DNA from 4 places in the Shewanella sp. MF08487 genome. Region 1 is predicted to be linked to each of the others. Evidence: predicted binding sites of a transcription regulator. Region 1 holds the regulator's gene; each other region holds the start of a gene.
The links. The regulator sigma-54, encoded in region 1, starts transcription at its own class of promoters, with help from an activator protein. The targets are predictions, from matches to a motif close to GTTGGCACGNNNNTNGNNT.

Region 1 (5,458 bases):
AAGTAACGCACCGATTAGCGGTAGCGGAAGATTATCAACGCAATAATAGCCGAGATCTTCGAGTACTCTAAGGGCGACGGATTTACCTGAACCTGAGCGGCCTGACACTATGACCAGTTTCATCCCGTGATTACCTGATAGAGTTCTGCTTCATCATGTGTCTTGCGTAATTGTTTCAATATTTGCTTATCACTCAGTTTTTCGGCCATGCAAGACAAGGTGCTTAAGTGCTGCTGACATTGGTCAGCAGGCACCAGTAATGCAAATAAAATATCAACCGGTTGCTTATCAATAGCATCAAATGCAATTGGCTCTTCGCACTTAATAAGTACGGCAATGGGCTTATCTATATCGGCTAATCGACCATGTGGAATGGCGATACCGTTACCTATACCTGTGCTCCCCACCTTTTCGCGCGCCACTAGGCTTTCGAATATCTCTTGAGATGAGAGGGTCGGGTACTGGGCAGCGACTAGGTCGCTGATGAGTTCCAGTACTTTTTTTTTGCTGCCCGGAGTGGCGCAGGTCGTGCACTCCGGCCGCAGTATGCTACAAAGTTCCATTATTAGTGTTTTGTTAACTTCTCTTTGTGTTTAATAACCTGACGATCAAGTTTGTCTATCAGGGCGTCTATAGCTGCATACATATCAGTATGCTCGGCAGTAGCAAATACTTCACCACCGATGAGGTTTATCCTCGCTTCAGCAATTTGTTTTATTTTCTCAACATTGAGCACAACGTGCACATTATTGATCTGTTCGAAATGGCGTTCAAGTTTTGAAAACTTTTCTTCTACATATGCGCGTAACGATTCGGTAATTTCAATATGGTGCCCAACTAGGTGTATGTGCATAGAAACGTCCTCCGATATTCACTGTAGGTTATAAACTCTTACGCTGATTAGAAGGGGGAATAAGCATGGCTTCTCGATATTTCGCAATGGTTCTGCGTGCTACATTTATTCCCTGTTCTGCCAGAAGTTGTGCCATCTTACTGTCACTTAATGGTTTTTTCTGATTTTCTGCTGCAACCAGTTTTTTAATAAAGGCTCTGATTGCCGTTGATGAACATTCACCACCATCATCCGTACCAACATGGCTAGAGAAGAAGTATTTTAGTTCAAAAAGCCCCTTTGGGGTATGCATGTATTTTTGGGTGGTCACCCGCGAGATGGTGGACTCATGCATCTCGACTGCTTCGGCAATATCGTTAAGTACCATAGGTTTCATCGCTTCTTCACCATATTCAAAGAAGCCTTGTTGGTATTGGACAATACAGTTCGCCACTTTCAGCAGGGTATCGTTGCGACTTTCTAAACTTTTAATAAACCATTTAGCCTCTTGCAGATGCCCACGAATAAATTGGCTGTCGGCTTGGTTTTTAGAGCTGCGCGCCATAGAGGCATAATGTTGATTTACATTGATTTTAGGCATGTTATCAGGGTTAAGTTCAACGACCCAGCGGCCATTTTTCTTTGACACTGATACATCGGGAATAACATATTCGTCCTCGTTGGGGGTAATCAATAAACCCGGGCGAGGATTAAGAGTTTGGATGAGCGTTATGCCGTCTCTTAACTCATCTTCTTTGAGCTTAGTCTTACGCATCAATAATCTAAAGTCACGTGCCGCAATGAGATCTAAATGATCTTTAATCAGCATGCGGGCGTTATCAAGATGGGGCGTATCGGGCGCAAAGTGTGACAGTTGGATCAGCAGGCATTCGCTTAAATCTCTGGCGGCAACACCTATTGGGTCGAAATGTTGAATACGTTTAAGCACGGCTTCGACTTCGTCAAGTTCGACCTCTGGGTTACCTATAGCTTCCAGAATTTCTTCAGTGCTTTGAGTGAGATAACCTTGATCGTTTATTGCTTCGATAATGGCGGTCGCAATGGCTAAATCGGTTTCAGAAAAGGGGGTGAGATTTTTTTGCCATTCTAAGTGCTCATATAAACCGTCGCTAGTCTCACCTTGAAAGGGCATATCGTCTTCGCGACTCCCACCTGGACCTGAGTTAGGTGACGCGGTAAATACTTCATCCCAAGTCGTGTCCATGGGAAGATCGTCCGGCATGGATTCTTGAGTTAAAGATTCTGCGGTGTCGACGGTAGAGCTGTCTTTTTCTGGTGGCGGAGCGACGGATTCACTGAAATCGGTATCCGATAGCGTTTGGTTTACAGGGTCTTTAGTTGCGTCGAATTGATCCTCTTCCAGCTCGAGAAGGGGATTAGAATCTAAGGCTTGCTGGATCTCTTGCTGCAGTTCTAATGACGATAGTTGCAACAGACGAATTGCCTGCTGTAATTGTGGCGTCATGGTTAACTGTTGACCCAGTTTGAGCTGGAGTGACGCTTTCATGTTACCGCAGATCCCTAAGTTATTATTGTTAGATGGGGTCGCTGATTACCCTCTTGAGTCGAGCCGGATGGTGGTATAATTAACGACCATCGACTCCCTTTGGTTAACTATAGCCTGAATTGTTCACCTAAGTACACAGCCCTAACCTGCTGATTGTCTAAGATCTCTGCCGGAGTTCCTTCTGCGATTAGGTTTCCGTGACTGACAATATAGGCATGTTCACACACATCTAATGTCTCGCGAACATTGTGGTCGGTAATTAGTACACCAAGGCCACGACTTTTAAGCTGCTCAATAATTTTCTTGATGTCGATAACTGAAATCGGATCGACGCCAGCAAAAGGTTCATCAAGTAAAATGAACTTAGGATTAGCTGCTAAAGCCCGTGCAATTTCTACACGGCGACGCTCGCCACCAGACAACGACATACCTTGGCTGTCACGTATATGGGTGATATGGAACTCTTCAAGCAGATGTTCTAATTCTTCATCTCTTTGTTCTTTCGTTAATTCTTTGCGAGTTTGTAGTACAGCCATAATGTTGTCATGTACGCTCAGCTTACGAAAGATACTGGCTTCCTGCGGTAAGTAACCAATGCCTTTGCGGGCACGTAAGTGCATAGGGTCAGCGGTTAAATCATGATCATCGATAAAAATATGTCCTTTATCGCTCTTTACCAACCCGACAACCATGTAAAAGGTCGTGGTTTTACCGGCTCCGTTTGGGCCGAGTAGACCAACAACTTGACCGGTTTTTACCGTCAAACTGACATCTTTAACGACTTGGCGGCTCTTATAACTTTTCGCTAAGTTTTGTGCTCTTAGAGTGATCTGTGTCATTGAGGATCCTGCTTTTTAACAGGTTTATCAGTTGGCGTATTAGGCTTTACATCATCTTGATAGCTTTCTGGCTGAATAATTGTGATCACGCGATCGTCACCGCTGCCAGTACTTTCGGCAATTAATTTTTGTTGGATAATATTGTAGCGGATCAAATTTCCTCGGACTTGGCTACCCGCCTGATCTAATGAAGCTAACCCTTTGAGGGTGAGAGTACGGCTTGCCATGTCATAACGAATTTCTTTCGCGCTCGCCGATGCCGGGCGGCCATCATCGAGGATTTGGGTATAAGTAGCTGGATTACCAGTGGCCACTAACGTTTTGCTATTTTCACCTTCAGCAGAAAATGCACGCAGTTCATCTGCAATAATTTTGATTGAGCCTTGAGTGACTTCAACTGGACCAAAGAAGATAATTTGGTTGTTCTTGATATCTGCCGTTTGGCTCACTGCCTTAATTTTGACTTCCTGTTTCAAGTCACTCACTTTCGCGAAGGCGCTCATGCTCATCATTAGCATGAGGCTGGCAAGTAATACGTTATTTTGCTTCATATGTTCCTACTACCTGACTGGTCAATCGCACTTCTTGTGCATTGAGGTCGGCAAAAAGGCCTTGGCCTTGAATATTAAAATCTTTTCCTGTGACGTAAATAGTGCGGTCAGAGGTCATTATCATCGTATTGAGATCGAGTTCCAGATAACTGGTGGACAAGGTTTGAATGGGTTCTTCTGAGCTAATAGCATCAATAATAACATTATTCTCTAATACCACCTTGCCGGTTTCTTTGTTGAGCTTGCCTTCATCAGCCTTGAGTTGCCATTGTGCTTTACCTTGGTCGGGATAGACAAGATAAACAGGTTGAGTAAAGAAAGTTTGATTCGTAGAATCAAAATGTTCCATATGTTTTGCAGTAACACGACTGTTGACGAATCCTTGTTCATTAAACTCGACGCTGCGTAGATCTTTCACGACAAAATCTGGCGTGTTTTGATCTTTTACCTTATTGTCGGCATCATTGTTATGCTTATTTTGCACTTGCCAATACAGCACCAGTGCAGTACCGAAAAAAGCAATAATCGCCAGCGTCACACGGCTCATATACTCATACCATGGGCAGACGTGAACTTATTTTGACTTAGCAGTAACAGGTCGGTGAGCTCACGCAATGCCCCATGTCCGCCATTGAGTGTGGTAACAAAGTGAGCGTGCTGACGGACATAAGGATGACCATCGGCAACACTAACGGCTAAACCCACCACGTTCATGACGGGCAAATCGACCATATCGTCACCAATGTAAGCCACCTCATCAGGCGTCACGCCATAAAGCGCGAGTAATTCCTCATAGGGGGCAAATTTATTATCTACACCTTGGTAAATATGGGTAACGCCAAGCGCTGTCATACGGTTTTCAACGATTTTAGATTGGCGTCCAGTAATGACCGCAAGATGAAAACCGCTGGTGAGCAGTGAGCGCACGCCATAACCGTCGCGGGTATGAAAAGCTTTTAGTTCTTCACCGCTATTACTTAAGTAAATGCGCCCATCAGAAAACACGCCATCGACGTCACAAATCAACAGTTTAATCTTTTGTGCGCGTTGCCACACATCATCACTGATGGGGCCGTAAAATCCTTGCTGTGGCATTAAATGACTCCTGCTTTAACCATGTCTAACATGTTAAGTGCACCAATAGGATGGCGATCTTTATCTATCACAATCAAACCGTTAATATTTTTCGAATCCATTATTTGCAGTGCTTTAGCCGCCAATATGTTATCCATAATGGTAACGCAGTTACGGGTCATTACATCGGCAATGGGTGTTGTTCGTAGATTCACTTCAGCATCAATGACCCGACGCAAATCACCGTCGGTGAAGATACCGACAAGCTTGCGCTGATCATCAATAATCGCTGTCATGCCTAAGCCTTTCTTGGAGATTTCGTACAGGGCTTCTGTGATGCAAATATCGTGGTTGACGAGCGGTAAGTCATCACCGCTGTGCATTACATCATTGACCTTTAAGAGTAATTTACGGCCAAGTGCACCACCGGGATGGGACATCGCAAAGTCATCACGGGTAAAACCTTTGGCTTGTAACAATGCAATCGCGATGGCATCACCCATAACTAAGGTTGCCGTGGTGCTTGACGTTGGGGCGAGTCCTAGTGGGCAAGCTTCTTCAGGTACTCCAATGCACAAATGGACTTTTGATAAGCGCGCCATGTTGGACTCTGGCTTACTTGTTATAGCAATCA
Region 2 (5,458 bases), on a different contig from region 1:
CTGACCACGCTGTGTCTTGTAATAATTGTTGTTCTGTACTATCTAACGCTTCGAGCGCCTGCTGGGCTAAAGTCAGGGTATCCGCCACTTTCATATCTTCAGGAACTCTTTGTCCATCAGTAACGTAACTTAATGGCAATCCATTTTGGATCAACACGCTTAATGCCCCTGCGAGTGACACAGATTCATCAAGCTTTGTAAGAACGACACCAGATAAAGGAATGCGTTTAAAATGATTAACAGCATCTTGCAGCACACGGCGCTGTCCTGTGGCTGACAGTACCAGATAACTGCGAATTGGTATCCTGCTATTTGCAGTTAAATTATCAAGTTGCTGGTAAAGGCGCATATCTCGCTGCCCCATGCCAGCCGTATCGATCAAAACGAGCTTGCGATTACGAAATTGATAAAGAATTTGTTCTAACTCATTTAGATCATGAGCTTGCTTTACTGGACAGCCCATTATTTTGCCATAAGTTGCTAATTGCTCATAGGCACCAATACGATAATGATCAGTGGTGATCAAGGCGACATGCTCTGCGCCATGGTGAGCCGCAAAACGTGCAGCAAGTTTAGCTAAGGAAGTCGTTTTACCAACACCTGTTGGTCCAACTAATGCAACAACCCCGCCCTGCCTCACAATATCATCGCCTTGATTATCTAACATATTGGCTAGGCTTTGAGGTAAGGCTCTGACTAATTCTGCTGGCGTATAATGTTGGCTGAGCGCCGCTAATTTATTTGCTACGGCTGGAGAAAACTCGGCCTCGAGTAACTTGGCCTCAAGCATAGCACCAACGGGATCAATACGCTTTTTATGCTCCGTCATTAAAGAAGACACCTGATGCGTCAATAAATTACGCAGTGATGCTAATTCGTCACGCATAGCCTCAATATCAGCGGTCTGCTTTTGAGAGGTTTGTGGTTTTTTATCAAACATAGCAGGTGGTTCACGCCGCTCAGGTTTAGTCGCTGTTGCTGGCGCTTGTAAGCCTTTTGCCCATGCGGGTAATTCAGCGTCAGCTTGCTGATGTGACATTTGTTGATTCAAACGGCTTTGTTGTTTTTCTAATAAAGCCTGTAACGAATCTGCCGGTGCAGCTGGCTTAGCACGGGTTTCAACCCGAACCGGCTGTTTAGCCCCTAATGAGACAAGATCATCACTCACGTCCATAAAGGTCGGCGCTGGCGCAGTTAACGCAGCCTTAGCTTTAGGTTCGTCATAGTCAACTGCGGCGACAATTTCAATACCACCGTTAACTTTTTTATTCGACATAATGACGGCATCTGAGCCGAGTGTTTCTTTCACTTGGGCCAGTGCAGCGCGCATGTCTTTGGCAAAAAATCGTTTAATCTTCACTTATGCGTCCTCTACTGACCCACTGCAGATACAATACGTATTTGCTTCTCATCAGGTATTTCTTGGTAAGAAATGACTCTCAGATTAGGAATAGTATGTTTAACAAAGCGTGACAGCGTCGCGCGTAACATACCTGACGTCAACAATATGGCGGGTTGTCCGACCATTTCTTGCTTCTGAGCAGCATCAGCAAGTGACTGCTGCATACGCTCTGCAAGACCAGGTTCGATATTTGGACCATCTCCACCTGTCGCTTGCATTGACTGATGCAACATCTGTTCCAACTCTGGCGCCAACGTTATGACGGGGATTTCTAGCTCTGGGCCTGAGATTTCCTGAACTATCATGCGTTTCAATGCTATACGCACTGCAGCAGTTAACACTTCCGTATCATTACTCTTGGTGCCGTATTCTAACAAAGTTTGTACTATTGTGCGCAAGTCTCTGACCGAAACACCTTCATTTAATAGGTTTTGCATCACTTTTACGACATGTCCTAACGGCATAATGTCGGGGATAAAGCCATCAACAAGTTTAGGTGAGTGTTTTGCAAGCATATCCATCAGTTGTTGGACTTCTTCATAACCGAGTAACTTAGCAGCATTATTTGTTAGCAATTGACTAATATGGGTTGCTACAACCGTTGCGGCATCAACTACGGTATAACCTAATGTTTGTGCATGCTCACGCAATTCTGGCGCTATCCACACCGCCTCTAAACCAAATGCTGGATCGCGCGTTTCGATACCATCCAGTTTTCCATACACTTGACCAGGGTTGATGGCTAATTCGCAGTCATGGCGAATATCAGCTTCTCCTACGACAACTCCCATTAACGTAATGCGATAGGCATTGGGAGATAAATCTAAATTGTCACGAATATGCACAGCAGGGACCAAGAAACCCAATTCTTGAGAAAGTTTTTTACGCACACCTTTGATGCGGCTAAGTAACTCGCCACCCTGTGCTTTATCGACTAGCGGTATAAGACGATAGCCAACCTCAAGACCTATAGTATCAACATGATGTACATCATCCCAACCCAGTTCCTTCGGTTCTGAATTTTGTCTTTCAATGGGGCCTGATTTAACCTGTTCTAAAGCGACAACGCGTTTAGTCTCATTTCGCTTATAGACAAAATATGCAGCACAAGCCGTTAACACCGCGAAGCTTAAAAATGCCATATGCGGCATACCTGGGACAATTCCCATGACAAACAGTACACCTGCAGCGATACCCAATGACTTATGACTGTCAAACATCTGACTCATCATCATTTGGCCCATATCGCCGGATTCATTTTGACGGGTAACCATTAGTGCCGCGGCAATAGAGAGTAAAAGGCCCGGTATTTGTGCGACGAGTCCATCACCAATCGTCAACAAAGTATAAATTTCGACGGCTTCAGTGAAACTCAAATCATGCTGCACAATCCCGATAATAAAACCACCTAAAATATTGATCACAAGAATCATGATCCCAGCGATTGCATCACCTTTTACAAATTTTGAAGCACCGTCCATCGCACCGTAAAAGTCGGCTTCACGAGTCACTTCTGCCCGGCGAATTCTCGCTTGTTCTTGGTTTAAAGTACCGGCGTTTAAGTCGGCATCAATTGCCATTTGCTTGCCAGGCATAGCATCCAAGGTAAAGCGTGCACTCACTTCAGCAATACGCCCCGCACCTTTAGTGACAACGGCAAAGTTAATAATAATGAGGATAATAAATACAACTAAACCAACTGCATAGTTACCACCAATCACGACAGACCCGAAGGCTTCGATAACCTTACCGGCCGCATCACCACCATTATGGCCTTCGAGTAATACCACTCGAGTTGAGGCTACGTTTAGCGCAAGGCGTAATAGAGTTGCAACTAATAGCACTGTCGGAAAAGCAGCAAAATCTAACGGTCTATCGGTATAAATAGCTACAAGTAAGACGATAAGTGCGAGTGCAATATTAAAAGAGAAGAGTATATCGAGTAAAAATGGGGGAATGGGCAGCACAATCATGGCTAATGAAGCAAGCACAATCAAAGGCGTACCAATGCCTTTGAATGAACTCAGTTTCATTTGTTTTACTTGACCAAGAGTCGCTTTAACATCCATTCGCTATAACCAAAATTTTGACATGTAACAATCGAAAAGCAAAAAATGAGCCAACAAAAACACCGACTGAGTTGAAATTGATATAAACATAACTGACAGACTAAATTATCGGCAAAAATAGATGGGTAGGCCCGCAGAAATAGCTTTAAAAACAGTGCAGAGAGTCATACGACACATAAGGCTTAAGCATTGGTAACGCTATCGACATCTTGAGTGTTACAACTCACCCACTATGAGTTATTTGCGCTATTCACTTCAAAAAATTAATATTTTAATTCATCAGGAATAGGCTGATTAAGTGGAATAGGGATAGGTTTACGGCCACGGCCTTTCTGATACTGTCGTAACTGGAATACATAAGCCAAAATCTGTGCAACCGCGGTAAATAAGCCTTCAGGAATTTGCTGATCTATCTTAGTGGTATGGTAAATTGCTCTAGCAAGCGGCGGCGCAGAAACAATGGTAATATCATGTGAACGCGCAATTTCGCGGATTTTAAAGGCAACATCATCAACACCTTTAGCAATCACAAAAGGCGCTGCTGAACGCTTCACATCATATTTAATAGCCACAGCAAAATGCTCAGGGTTGACCACAATAACATCGGCATTCGGCACTTCAGCCATCATGCGTCGTTGCGCTAATTCACGCTGCATTTGTCGAACTCGTCCTTTAACCTCAGGCTTACCTTCGGTATCTTTATATTCATCCTTGACTTCTTGCTTGGTCATTTTAAGCTGTTTGTTGTGATTCCAAATTTGGAATGGCACATCAATAACAACAATAAATAAAATCGAAGAACATAACAGAATAAACATCCAAATCAGTAAATCTAAAGCATGGTAGACGTTGCCCGGAAGATGGTCACTAGACAACAACATAATATCGTTAAAATAGTAACTTAATAAAAAGTATGCCGAAAAAGCCACGACGGAAAACTTAGCAATACCTTTAGTCAGTTCAACTAATGCTTGCACACCAAACATACGTTTAAAACCCGCTATAGGGCTCATTTTACTGGCTTTAGGCATCATTGCCTTAGTCGAAAAATTAATTCCTCCGAGTAAAATATTCCCGATAAATGCCACAACAACAATCAATAACATAATTTTAGCCATCGGCCAGGCTATTTCGCTTGTAACCACGCCCCATACATTGAACATTTCATTTGTATCAAAAATTTGCGCCCTATCCATGGTAAATACGGTTTCAAACACCCGAACTAAGCTGATGGCTAGACTTGGGCCCAACATATAAAAGCCACTGGCAGCCGAAATTAATACTGCCGCAGTTCCCAGTTCTTTTGAGCGAGCAATCTGGCCTTTTTCCCGCGCCTGTTCTAAACGCCTCCCTGTGGGTTCCTCACTACGTTCGCCACTTGATTCTTCAGCCATTTGCAGCTCCTAATATCATCAGATAAGGCCATCGGCGTTACATTGCAAACTGAGCATATCGCAGAGCAAAAGCTGAGCGGTAGACCAAACCTCATCAAAATGAGCCATGACAGGCGTTAAGGTTAACCAAAGAATAAATAGCCCGCCGATCATAGTGATCGGAAAACCAATAGAGAAAATATTTAATTGCGGCGCGGCGCGGGTCATCACACCAAAGGACAAGTTCACTAATAATAAGGCAATGATTGCCGATATCGACATAGTTAACGCTGCGCCAAACATATACGAACCCCAGTCAGCTAATGCCCGATAACTGGTAAGAGTTAAACCTTGATTGGAAATAGGTAGCGTTTCAAAACTTGCGACCAACATACGGATCATTAACAGATGACCATCGACGGCTAAGAAAATCAACGTCGCAAGCAATAGAAAAAAGTTACCAATGACAGGTGTTTGCTGCCCAGACCCAGGATCAACCATAGAAGCAAAGCCTAAACTGGTTTGCATACCGATAATCTGCCCTGTTAATACAAATACTTGCATCACCATCTGAGTAACAAACCCCATAGCGACACCAATAATAATTTGCTGAG
Region 3 (5,458 bases), on a different contig from region 1:
CCAGTGGATAGTGGACCAATTAGCTGCGGGTCAATCGATTGCCCTAATTTCAGATGCGGGTACGCCATTGATTTCCGATCCTGGGTACCATTTAGTCTCCCATGTGCGTCAATCAGGCTTTAATGTGATCCCTTTGCCGGGCCCTTGTGCGGCGATTACCGCCTTAAGTGCCTCTGGTTTGCCATCAGACCGTTTTACTTTTGAAGGATTTCTACCATCAAAAGAAAAAGCTCGCGCCGATAAGTTATTGGCACTGAAAGAAGATCCGCGCACGCTGATTTTTTATGAGTCACCACACCGCATCGAGCATAGCTTAACGACTATGGTTGAAGTGCTGGGCGCTGATCGTCATGTCGTGATGGCGCGTGAAGTGACTAAAACCTTTGAAACTTTTTTATCTGGCCCTGTTTCTGAGGTGCTCGCTAAAGTGAGCACAGATCCTAACCAGCAAAAGGGCGAAATCGTGCTGATGGTCCATGGTCACCATGTGAGTGATGACGAAGGCATCCCCACGGTGGCGATTAATACGCTTAAACTCTTGTGCGAAGAATTGCCTCTGAAGAAAGCTGCTGCAATTGCAGCGCAAATTCATGGGCTTAAAAAGAATGCTTTGTATAAATACGGCCTAGAGTCTGATTTATAAGCGCTAAAACTACCACGAGCGGATTATCTATGGTGCATCAGGGTAGCTTAGGCTATAATCCGCGCCGAGTTGGCCAGACAGTCGCCGCGTTCAATAGAACGGGGAGGAAAGTCCGGGCTCCAAAGAGCGGGGTGCCAGGTAACGCCTGGGCGGTGCGAACCGACGACAAGTGCAACAGAGAGTAGACCGCCTGCCTGATTTATCAGGTCGGTAAGGGTGAAAGGGTGCGGTAAGAGCGCACCGTGCGGCTAGCAATAGTTCGTAGCAAGGTAAACTCCACCCGGAGCAAGACCAAATAGGGTTCCGTATGGCGTGGCTCGCGTTGGAACCGGGTAGGTCGCTTGAGCCTGTGAGCGATTGCAGGCCTAGATGAATGACTGTCCTAGACAGGACCCGGCTTATCGGCCAACTCACCTCATTCAATAAAAAGCCCGTTTGTCTCTAGAGACAAACGGGCTTTTTATTATTTAAATATTTATCCATATCTTAGCCGTTTCACTCAAGCCTGTTGTTCATCTCTATCGTTACAGTCATACAGTTTGTATTTATGCTTTGCTGCATACTCATTTTAATACTGAGCTACTGCACTCGCTTCACCCGAAGCCTTTCTAAAATATTTTGTTAAATACTTATTTTGTTAGATAGTTAGAGTTTGGTTATCCATCGCAAACCAAACAGACTACGCACTAATTTGACGGTACTGTTATGGCGCAGTTGAAATAAGCAACCAAGACCGAAACTCATCATTAAGCCAGGCGTTGACCCCATAAAAATACGAATATGTTGTCCCAATAATTGGCTATTTACCTGTAATTGTTCATTTTGAATTCGGCTTTGCTCCGTTAGTTCAGCGAGCCTTACCTGCTTTTTTTTCAGTAATCGTTGAATGAGCATGTTTAGTTTCCTGTTCTTGTTGTGCCGTTAAAGAACAAAAGGCGTATCTGTTGCCAAGTATTTGAAAAACCGGCTTGTGAAAGCACATAACTAAGACTGCGCCAGCACCAAAACAATAGAATAAATTGCAATATCACTAAAGTAGATGCGGTGATCAACACTGAGTGACTCAGTTGAAATAGCAAATAACCTAGTACTAATAAAATACTACCCCAAAATAGGATTATACCAGCGCCAAAGCAAACCACTAACGCCGCAGCAATGATTAGGCTGCGCCCAGTTAACTGCCATTCTGCGTTAGCTATTTTCTCAACCAGCATTAACTGATTAATATAGTTTTGCTTTGCTGAATGACCCAGCGCAGCTATCAATGACAGCTGTTCTATAGCTTGCTCTACCGCGCTATTTGGGGGCGACTGCGTAGGTGCAGCCTGCCCCGTACCCGTATCAACAGGTTGAGTTGGTTTTTGCGCAGGAGCGTCAGAACTTTCACGGCTCTGCATAACGTTACCTTAGCGACGACGTAGTAAAGCCGTGAACAGTGCACCCGCTGCAAACGCGATCCCCGCAGTGGCGAGTGGGTTTTGTACGGCAAACTCACGTGTTTTACTGTATGAGTTGTGCAGCTGCTGTTTGACTTCTTCTTGCTTGTGGGCAAGGGTTTCTTGCGAACTAGCGGCTGTTTTCCGTAATGTATCTTCAGCGGCAGCAGCTTTTACTGCTACAGCATCAACGGCATGATGAGTTGCCTCAGCCGCTTTTGCTGTAACGGGTGCTGCAACGAGTGAATCTACAGTGGCAGTAGCGTTATCTGTTGTACTTTTTGAGCTGGCCATAGGGAGCCTCCTTGGAAAACACTGCAAAATACAGCAACATACTGTACTTAATACTATGGTAGCAATCGATGTGCCATATAGTATAAGTGTTATAAAACAGTTGCTTAATCTGGTTTCCTCTTAAATGGTGTAGTCCTGTTGCTGTAGAAGTTACCTATTTTGAGTAATTTTTACCTATCGAGTGATAAGTAAAGGACGTCATTAATAATGGTTGTACTTTGTACTGTAACTAAGGCATGGCGACAACATACTCAAGTTTTTGCTTAAGGCATGCTTATACATTGGGTCAGTTTCAGTATTTCGTCTGCGATCACCATTTATCGTGAAAAATGTCAGCAATGTTTTGCTTTATTAATTTAAGTGAATCGGTCGTGCCTCTGGCATAGTGTGCTAATGCAGTGCTTTTATTTGCAGTTAATTTAATTCTTTAAAAGTAGTTATTAATATGCAGGTTTTATCAGCCTGATTAAGGCTGAGCGCGTTAATACTTAAAAACTTTGCTTTACTAAGAATCGCCATTCCCAGCTATTGGTTGCATCGCCGCCAGTGTAAGGGACTGAGAAATCAATATGCGCAACGTTGCCATAGCTAGAGCGTGAGGAGTAAATCCGCGCACCAATGCCTATGCTACCCAGTGGGCCGCTGACTTCGTTATTATCGGCGAGTTGACCACCAGAGGCTTGGCCCAAATCGGTAAATACTGCCCAGCCGAGTTCAGCCAGTTGGTATAAATTAATATTGGGGTAGTTGCGTATCTCTGCGGTGAGCAACCATTGATTATCCCCTTGTTGATATTCGTTGGGGTAACCGCGCACGCCAGTTTCATCCCCTAGTCCTTCGGTGAGATCCAGATAAGTGTTTTGTGAAAGGCTAGCCCAAGCTTTACCATAAGCCGTCCACTTAGGGTGAATTTGATAGAAATATTCAGCTTGAATATCCACTGTGTAAGTGTCTTTTTGGCTGGTAGCGATGGTACTTGTACCGCCCATTTCCAATAGCCATAGCTGATTATCAAACTTATAGCCGCCTGCACTTTGCCATTTAACGTGGTAGCCAATAGGGCTGTTGTCGTCTACGTCATTGGTTTCTAGGCCGAGTTGCATGTAGTGGTGCCAACCTAGATTAAAGTCCTCATTATTAGTAATGAGATGCACGTTATTGAGTACATAGAAATCATCTTGGATAAACTCATAGCCAACCCAAGGATACATAAAGTCCCTATTTGGGGGGAGCATTGATGTAGGATAGAGCTCAGTGTTGACGAATTCGTGTTTATCTTGAGTCACGCCGGTAATAAAGCGAGAAAGATGTTCACTGTTTTTATTGATTAACCAGCCATATTGTAGATTGAGGTAATCAATGGTGTGCTCGAATTCATTCACATCCTCCCCATTTTGTCTCAGCGTATCTATACGGTTCTCATCTAAAAACTCTGCTGAATACATGGTATTAGTATTAAGTGAATAGAATGGCTTACTGACATAAACGTGTTTGGCTTGGCCGTCGCTATTATCATAAAACTCGGCCGCAAGGATACCGTGTTCGATAATGCTGATCGGGGCTTCAAAGGCAAAGGCATAACCATTACGGGATTCATTAGATTGGTATTTGAGGCGGGTGCGGATACCTGTTCCAAACAAGTTGTCTTCTTTAACGCCAAAAGAATAGCGGGTGTCGCCGCCTGAGCTACTTAAGCTTGCAGTCGGGAGTAAGGACCAGTTATCCCAGGTTTCGACGACGACAGATTCAAGTGCTGGATCGGTATCGGCTTCGGGATCTTTTTCGGCAACATAAACCTTGGCGTCGCGAATGTAGGGCACCGCGCGGAGGAGTCGCTGGGATTCGTCGAGATCTTTTTGGCTAATACTATCAGTTTCGTTAAACGTCAGATTATCGAGGACCACATATTCTTTAGTATTAATATGTAGGGCGTTAGCCCAGCGGTGGATAAAAAAAGCATCCGGAGCGGATTCATCAAAAATGGGGTTGTTAACCACTACTATCTTGCTGATTTTTTTGGTTTGTTTAACCTTATGTTCAGCTTTAACATCTTCTGCTTGGGCAACATGGAGGCAGCTGCTAATGCAGCAAGGTAGGATGCATGCATACTGGACGAATTTCTGCATAAAAGGCCACTCCGATGAAATTGGCGACTGCAGTAAAAATAATTTTACGCTGCAATTTACAATTTAATAACACACGGAAACGGGCTGCTCGTCAAGGAAATAGTAAAATAAGTTTCTTATTTTACTTAATGTTAGCTTAAGAATGTCGCTGGGCAATACGCTGTAGCTAGATTTGAACTTGTTACAAGGTTCGTCTAGGTGGTACGGCGACATTAGCAAAGATGAGTCCTGCAATGAGTGACATAAAAATCAGGAAAATTTGCGATCCAATGTGTGATTGATTCAGCATGGTCTCACCAGAGATCAACGCATTGAGTCCAATATAGGTTTTACTGCCAGGCACTAAGATGACGATACCTTGCAGCAGTGCAATGGAGGCGGGTGCTTTCATCCAGCGGGCAAAGAGGTTGGAGTAAATCCCTACGGCTAAAGCACCGAAAAAAATCCCCACTGAATCACCAAAATAATGTCCACCCAGCATGGCCGAGAAAAACGCAACAATTCCCGCTAATACACCCCAAGGCGAATCTTGCATCCGTGCTTTGAAGATAAACACTAATGCCATAGATAAAATCGGCACCGCTGACCAAATTGCCCAACGTGGCAAGCCTTCTGGTTCTGTATGAATCGCTTCACCAAATGCGGCGATACCGATTGCCATGCCGAGCACTGCACCGAAGTACAGCTTAAACAACTGCATTGTCGCATCCATAATGCGCGCAGTTCCCGAAATTAAATCACGAGCGGCGAGTTCGGCTAAGCCTAGCGTTAACGCCAAGCCAGGAATAAAAATAATGATGGAGGAGAGGATCACCACTGGGATATTAATATTGGGATCGATTCGCGCTATACCACAGGCAGCAATGGCACAAAGAATAGTTGCGAAGGGTTCGAGTACCTCGGCCATACGCGCTGAACGCTCGGCGCGGTATACCAAGCCATAAACAAACAAACCTAAG
Region 4 (5,458 bases), on a different contig from region 1:
AGGCGCCTTTTTTTAGAATAATTACAATTGTAATTATTTCTTTGCAAGTGCACCAAAGCGCTTGTTGAACTTGTCGATACGACCGCCAGTATCAACAACTTTTTGTGTACCAGTATAGAATGGGTGACAAGCACCACATACGTCTAAGTGTAAATCTTTACCAGCAGTAGAGTTTACTTTGATAACGTTACCACAAGTACAGTTTGCAGTGATGATAGCGTATGTTGGGTGAATACCTGGTTTCATTGGGGTTACCTCAAAAGTGTAAGGCCATGTCGCTCTTCCAACCCGTAGTCGGATACCACATGCATGTTAATAACAATATGTTTAGGGCGCAGAATGTTACAGCATAGCCCTGACGGATACAAGTAGATTATCTGAGCATTTAGTGGTTAAAACCGTCTATTTTTCATGTTGATTTGCCACTTTATTTTCCGGCTTCTTTCGCCTCAAACAACGCCTTTGCCTCTTGCGCATTGGCATACTGCGCTAAAATTATTTTCGAAGGGCAAGCTAGCACCGCATTACTCTTGAGTGCGTTGATTTTATTCTTCGAGAAAGCAGCAGGGTTTGCCTCATAAATCGCCAGCATCGCACCATAAACGCTCACGTTCCAATCCTTTGCATAGCGATTGGCCGTGCGCCATAGCGTCTCACCTGCGACATACGTTAACTGACAATGTTCAAGCGGCGGAGAGGCGCTTTGAGCATTATTGGCCTGCAGTCGTTTATGCTCATCATTCACTGCCACCAAGGTTTCTGCCTGCATAACGCTATCGGCTGCGTTAAGCATTTTATCTGCAGCGGCAACGGGCACTTTTTGCCCAAGAGCAGTATCAGAAAAGTTAAACCCTACAGCGGCTGCCACTACAGGCTCATTCGATTGGGGATTTAAAGTCGTGGGGCTTTTATCGGTGAGTAACGCTGATTCGGCCATCGTTTTGGTAGGCGGCTCAACGGCGGTAGCAATACGTTTGGGAGTCGGTGCGGTAGTCGTTTTAGTCCCTGCTGCTGTCGCAGTTGCTGTTTTGGCTATCGAGGTTGATCTAACGGCACCAAATAAATTGATACTTTTGACGTCATACCATCGATCAAGGCGATATTCTCTCACTAAGAGTTTAGCGCTGCTATCCTTCACATCTTCAACGCCCGTCAGTAACACTAGAAAGCGATTAAGCTCCTCAACCATTAACTTTTCTTCGCCGCCAGCTTGCACCACCACAAACTCTAAGCGCGACATATCTTGATTGTCAGCAATCACATTCACCCTGAGTTTAGGATAACCTCCTAACTCAAACATACGGCTGTTAACGCTCACATGGGAGACTTGTGCCATGCTCGGCGCGCTACACACTAAAGCCAGTAGACCTAATGATTTCACTATATTAGTCATTTATTTGCTCTTAACTATCCTTGGTAAACCATCATTAGGGCTAGCCCTAGCCTGCCGCGCTGAGTACACTAAACCACATTCTTGCCTAAGACTTGCCTGCATATGTCATTGTTTGTCGAAGTTGCGTTACCTGTGCCTATGCGGCAAACCTTTAGCTACCGCGTACCCGAAACTTATCCTAGTACACCGCAGATAGGCGTGCGCGTTAAAGTCCCCTTCGGTCGTCAACAATTAATCGGATTAGTCACAGGTATCACAGATACGTGCAGCTTAGCCCCTAAGCAAATTAAGTCCGTGCTTGAGTTTATCGACGATAAACCTTTGTTGCCTGAATCACTCTATAAATTAACCCTTTGGGCTGCGAGGTACTATTTTTGCAGCCAAGGGCAGATGCTAACCCAAGCTCTACCTGTGGCTCTGCGTAAAGGGCTCGATGCCGCGCCGCAAAAAATCCAATTTTGGCAATTAACCGAAATAGGCCAAAATATTGCGCCAGAAGCGGTTAAGCGCGCGCCCGCTCAAAAGAAATTACTCGAGTTGCTAAAATCAGCCAACTTAACCCAAGAAGAAGTCATTAGCTTAGACATCAGTAAAGCGGCACTGAAAGCCCTCGAAGATAAAGGCTGGGTGGCGCGCCATGAGAAAATCGCCGAGCTTAATCTGGACTGGCGTACCACACTTGAAATGGACGAAACGCCACATAAACTGAATAAAGAACAGGCCGTCGCGGTTGCGACCTTAAACTTACAGCAAGGATATCACTGTACTTTATTAGAAGGCATTACCGGTTCGGGTAAAACGGAAGTCTATCTTGCTGTACTCGAAGAAATCCTCAAGCAAGGCAAACAAGCGTTAATTTTAGTGCCTGAAATCGGCTTAACACCCCAGACAATCAATCGCTTTAAGCGCCGCTTCAAAGTCAATGTTGCCATTTTGCATTCAGGGTTAACCGACAATCAGAGACTCGAAGCATGGCGCCAAGCCCGCTGTGGTCAGGCTGCAATCATTATCGGCACCCGCTCAGCCTTGTTCACACCTATGGCGTATCCCGGCATCATCATACTCGATGAAGAACACGACAGTAGCTTCAAGCAACAGGAAGGTGTGGGTTATCATGCCCGCGACTTGGCAGTTATGCGTGGCCATTTAGAAGCGATTCCGGTGATTTTGGGCACAGCGACGCCCTCACTCGAAAGTCTACAAAATGCCTTAAGCGGACGTTACCATCATTTACAACTGGGTGAACGCGCAGGTGCAGCTAAAAAAGTGCGCCAAGGCATTATCGACATTAAAAATATGCCGCTGAAAGCCGGTATGTCAGTGCCGTTACTGAACGAAATCCGCCTGCATTTAGACGCAGGCAACCAAGTCTTGTTGTTTCTCAATCGCCGCGGCTTCGCACCAGCCCTGCTTTGCCACGAGTGTGGGCACTTACACGAATGCGACCGCTGCGACGCGTTTTTCACGGTACATCAATCCCTTGGCGAAATTTGCTGCCATCATTGTGGCAATCAATACGCTATCCCCAAGCAATGTCACAAATGTGGCAGCACTATGTTGATGGGCCAAGGCATAGGCACAGAACAGCTCGCCGAAGCGCTGCAACTGGAGTTTCCTAAACATCCGGTGGTGCGTATCGACCGAGATACCACCCGCCTTAAAGGTTCACTAGAAACCCACTTAAATGCGATTCATAAGGGGGAATATAAAATCTTAGTGGGCACACAAATGCTCGCCAAAGGCCACCACTTTCCTGATGTCACGCTTGTTGGATTACTCGATGTCGATGGTGCCTTATTTAGTGCCGACTTCCGTGCGCCCGAGCGTTTTGGACAACTTTATACCCAAGTCGCCGGTCGTGCGGGCCGCGCCAGTAAACCCGGCACGGTATTATTGCAAACTCACCAGAGTGACAATCCCATTTTGCGGGATTTACTGCACCGCGGTTATGGCGAGTTTGCTCGCAGCCAGCTAAAAGAGCGTCAACAAGCGCTGCTGCCGCCAGCATGGCACATGGTGTTGGTGCGCGCCGAAGCGCATTTAGCCAGTGATGCCGATAACTTTCTCAACGCCTTTGCCGCGCTCTTGCCCCAAGATAAAGAATTTGAGGTGATTGGCCCTATGCCAGCGCCCTTAGATAAAAAAGCCGGCAAGTTCCGTCGACAACTGCTATTCCAAGCGAAAAACCGCAACCGTCTGCAGCAAGAGTTTGAACGTATTCATCCGCTTGTAGAGCAACTCATTGAGGCCAAACGCTGCCGATGGAGCTTAGACAGAGATCCGCAGGATCTCCTCTGAGTCGCGGATTTAATAAATATTTAAGCATCATTTAATAAAAAATCATCGGGAAGATAGCAATTGCTCACCACAAACGGCTAAAATATGCGGTTATTCCCTGTATTCACTCTTAAAGTTAGTGCCGATTAAAACCCATGAAATCACATATCCAATCATTACTTGAACAAACACTCGAATCCTTTAAACAACAAGGTATTGTGCCTGCTGACTTTGAGGCGCGCATTCAGGTAGATCGAACCAAGGATAAGAGCCATGGCGACTTAGCAACTAACTTAGCCATGATGCTGACCAAGGTCGCGGGCAAGAACCCACGCGAATTAGCTCAGCTGATCATTGATACCTTACCCGCCTCTACTTTTGTGGCTAAGGTTGAAATTGCAGGACCAGGCTTTATCAACTTTTTCATCAACGACAGCGCCTTAGCAGATCAACTGCAAAATGCACTGAACGATGAGCATTTCGGTATCAAACTGCCGACGCCGCAAACCGTCGTCGTCGATTACTCTTCACCAAACCTTGCCAAAGAAATGCACGTAGGCCACCTGCGTTCAACCATCATTGGTGACAGTGTGGTGCGCGCACTAGAATTTTTAGGCCATAACGTCATTCGCCAAAACCATGTGGGCGACTGGGGTACTCAGTTTGGTATGTTGCTGGCCTATATGGAAGAACTCCGAGCCAAAAATGGTGAGCGAGCACAGCTAGAATTGTCTGATTTAGAAAACTTTTATCGTGCCGCTAAATTACGTTTTGACGAATCGGCAGAGTTTGCCACTCGCGCTCGTCAATTAGTGGTTGAGCTGCAATCAGGCGACGCATATTGCAATAAACTGTGGCGCGAATTTAACGATATTTCATTAAGTCACTGCCACGACGTTTACGCCCGATTAGGCGTGAGTTTGACCCGCGCCGATGTTCACGGTGAAAGTGCTTATAATGCCGATCTTGAACAAGTGGTTAAAGATCTAGATGCCCAAGGTTTATTAACTGAAAGCAACGGTGCCAAAGTGGTATTCCAAGAAGCCTTCCGTAATAAAGAAGGTGAGCCACTGCCGGTTATCATCCAAAAGGCCGATGGCGGCTACTTGTATGCCACCTCAGATCTTGCGGCAATGCGTTATCGCTCAAGCGTATTAAAAGCTGATCGCGTATTGTATTTTGTTGACCTACGTCAGGCGCTGCATTTCCAGCAAGTTTTTAGCCTCGCTAAACTGGCTAAATTTGTTCGTGAAGATATGTCATTAGAACACTTAGGATTTGGCACCATGAACGGCGAAGATGGCCGTCCATTCAAAACCCGTAGCGGTGGTGTGGTTAAATTAGTCGATTTATTAGATGAAGCTAACGTGCGCGCGCTCGAACTCGTACGCAGCAAAAATCCTGATATGGATGAGGCGACATTGACTGAAATCGCCCGTGTCGTTGGGATCAGCGCCGTCAAATATGCAGACTTATCAAAAAATCGTACCAGCGATTACATCTTCAGCTTTGAACAAATGCTTAGCTTTGAAGGCAATACCGCGCCTTACCTGTTATACGCTTATACCCGTGTTGTGGGCATATTCAAGCGTGTAACGGATTTGGACCTCAGCCAAGCTAAAATCGAACTTGAGCATGAAAAAGAGAAAGATCTCGGTAACAAGTTGGCGCAGTTCGGTGAAATCCTCAATCGCGTTGTAGACAAAGGCCAACCACACGTATTGTGTGCGTATTTATATGAACTCGCAGGGGCTTTTTCTAGTTTCTACGAAGCTTGCCCTGTGCTTG

Region 2: flhA (flagellar biosynthesis protein FlhA) is a predicted target of sigma-54. The motif match lies at 3,508-3,526, and genes of this name have one in related genera.
Region 3: ACRN9H_RS13915 (DUF883 domain-containing protein) is a predicted target of sigma-54. The motif match lies at 2,433-2,451, and genes of this name have one in related genera.
Region 4: ACRN9H_RS12075 (FimV/HubP family polar landmark protein) is a predicted target of sigma-54. The motif match lies at 1,464-1,482, and genes of this name have one in related genera.

What each region holds. Positions count from the first base shown of each region.
Region 1 covers NZ_JBOZPB010000030.1:29,420-34,877, reverse strand. The annotation lists gene rapZ (RNase adapter RapZ) at 1-123, opposite strand, end outside; gene ptsN (PTS IIA-like nitrogen regulatory protein PtsN) at 120-563, opposite strand; gene hpf (ribosome hibernation promoting factor) at 566-853, opposite strand; gene ACRN9H_RS17410 (RNA polymerase factor sigma-54) at 882-2,360, opposite strand; gene lptB (LPS export ABC transporter ATP-binding protein) at 2,468-3,199, opposite strand; gene lptA (lipopolysaccharide transport periplasmic protein LptA) at 3,196-3,750, opposite strand; gene lptC (LPS export ABC transporter periplasmic protein LptC) at 3,737-4,297, opposite strand; gene kdsC (3-deoxy-manno-octulosonate-8-phosphatase KdsC) at 4,294-4,845, opposite strand; gene ACRN9H_RS17385 (KpsF/GutQ family sugar-phosphate isomerase) at 4,845-5,458, opposite strand, start outside.
Region 2 covers NZ_JBOZPB010000002.1:156,721-162,178, reverse strand. The annotation lists gene flhF (flagellar biosynthesis protein FlhF) at 1-1,360, opposite strand, end outside; gene flhA (flagellar biosynthesis protein FlhA) at 1,372-3,471, opposite strand; gene flhB (flagellar biosynthesis protein FlhB) at 3,735-4,865, opposite strand; gene fliR (flagellar biosynthetic protein FliR) at 4,884-5,458, opposite strand, start outside.
Region 3 covers NZ_JBOZPB010000020.1:32,051-37,508, forward strand. The annotation lists gene rsmI (16S rRNA (cytidine(1402)-2'-O)-methyltransferase) at 1-643, shown strand, start outside; RNA gene rnpB (RNase P RNA component class A) at 709-1,060, shown strand; gene ACRN9H_RS13905 (hypothetical protein) at 1,289-1,537, opposite strand; gene ACRN9H_RS13910 (hypothetical protein) at 1,540-2,040, opposite strand; gene ACRN9H_RS13915 (DUF883 domain-containing protein) at 2,050-2,373, opposite strand; gene ACRN9H_RS13920 (hypothetical protein) at 2,862-4,499, opposite strand; gene ACRN9H_RS13925 (threonine/serine ThrE exporter family protein) at 4,681-5,458, opposite strand, start outside.
Region 4 covers NZ_JBOZPB010000016.1:20,661-26,118, reverse strand. The annotation lists gene rpmE (50S ribosomal protein L31) at 34-246, opposite strand; gene ACRN9H_RS12075 (FimV/HubP family polar landmark protein) at 428-1,393, opposite strand; gene priA (primosomal protein N') at 1,496-3,691, shown strand; gene argS (arginine--tRNA ligase) at 3,826-5,458, shown strand, end outside.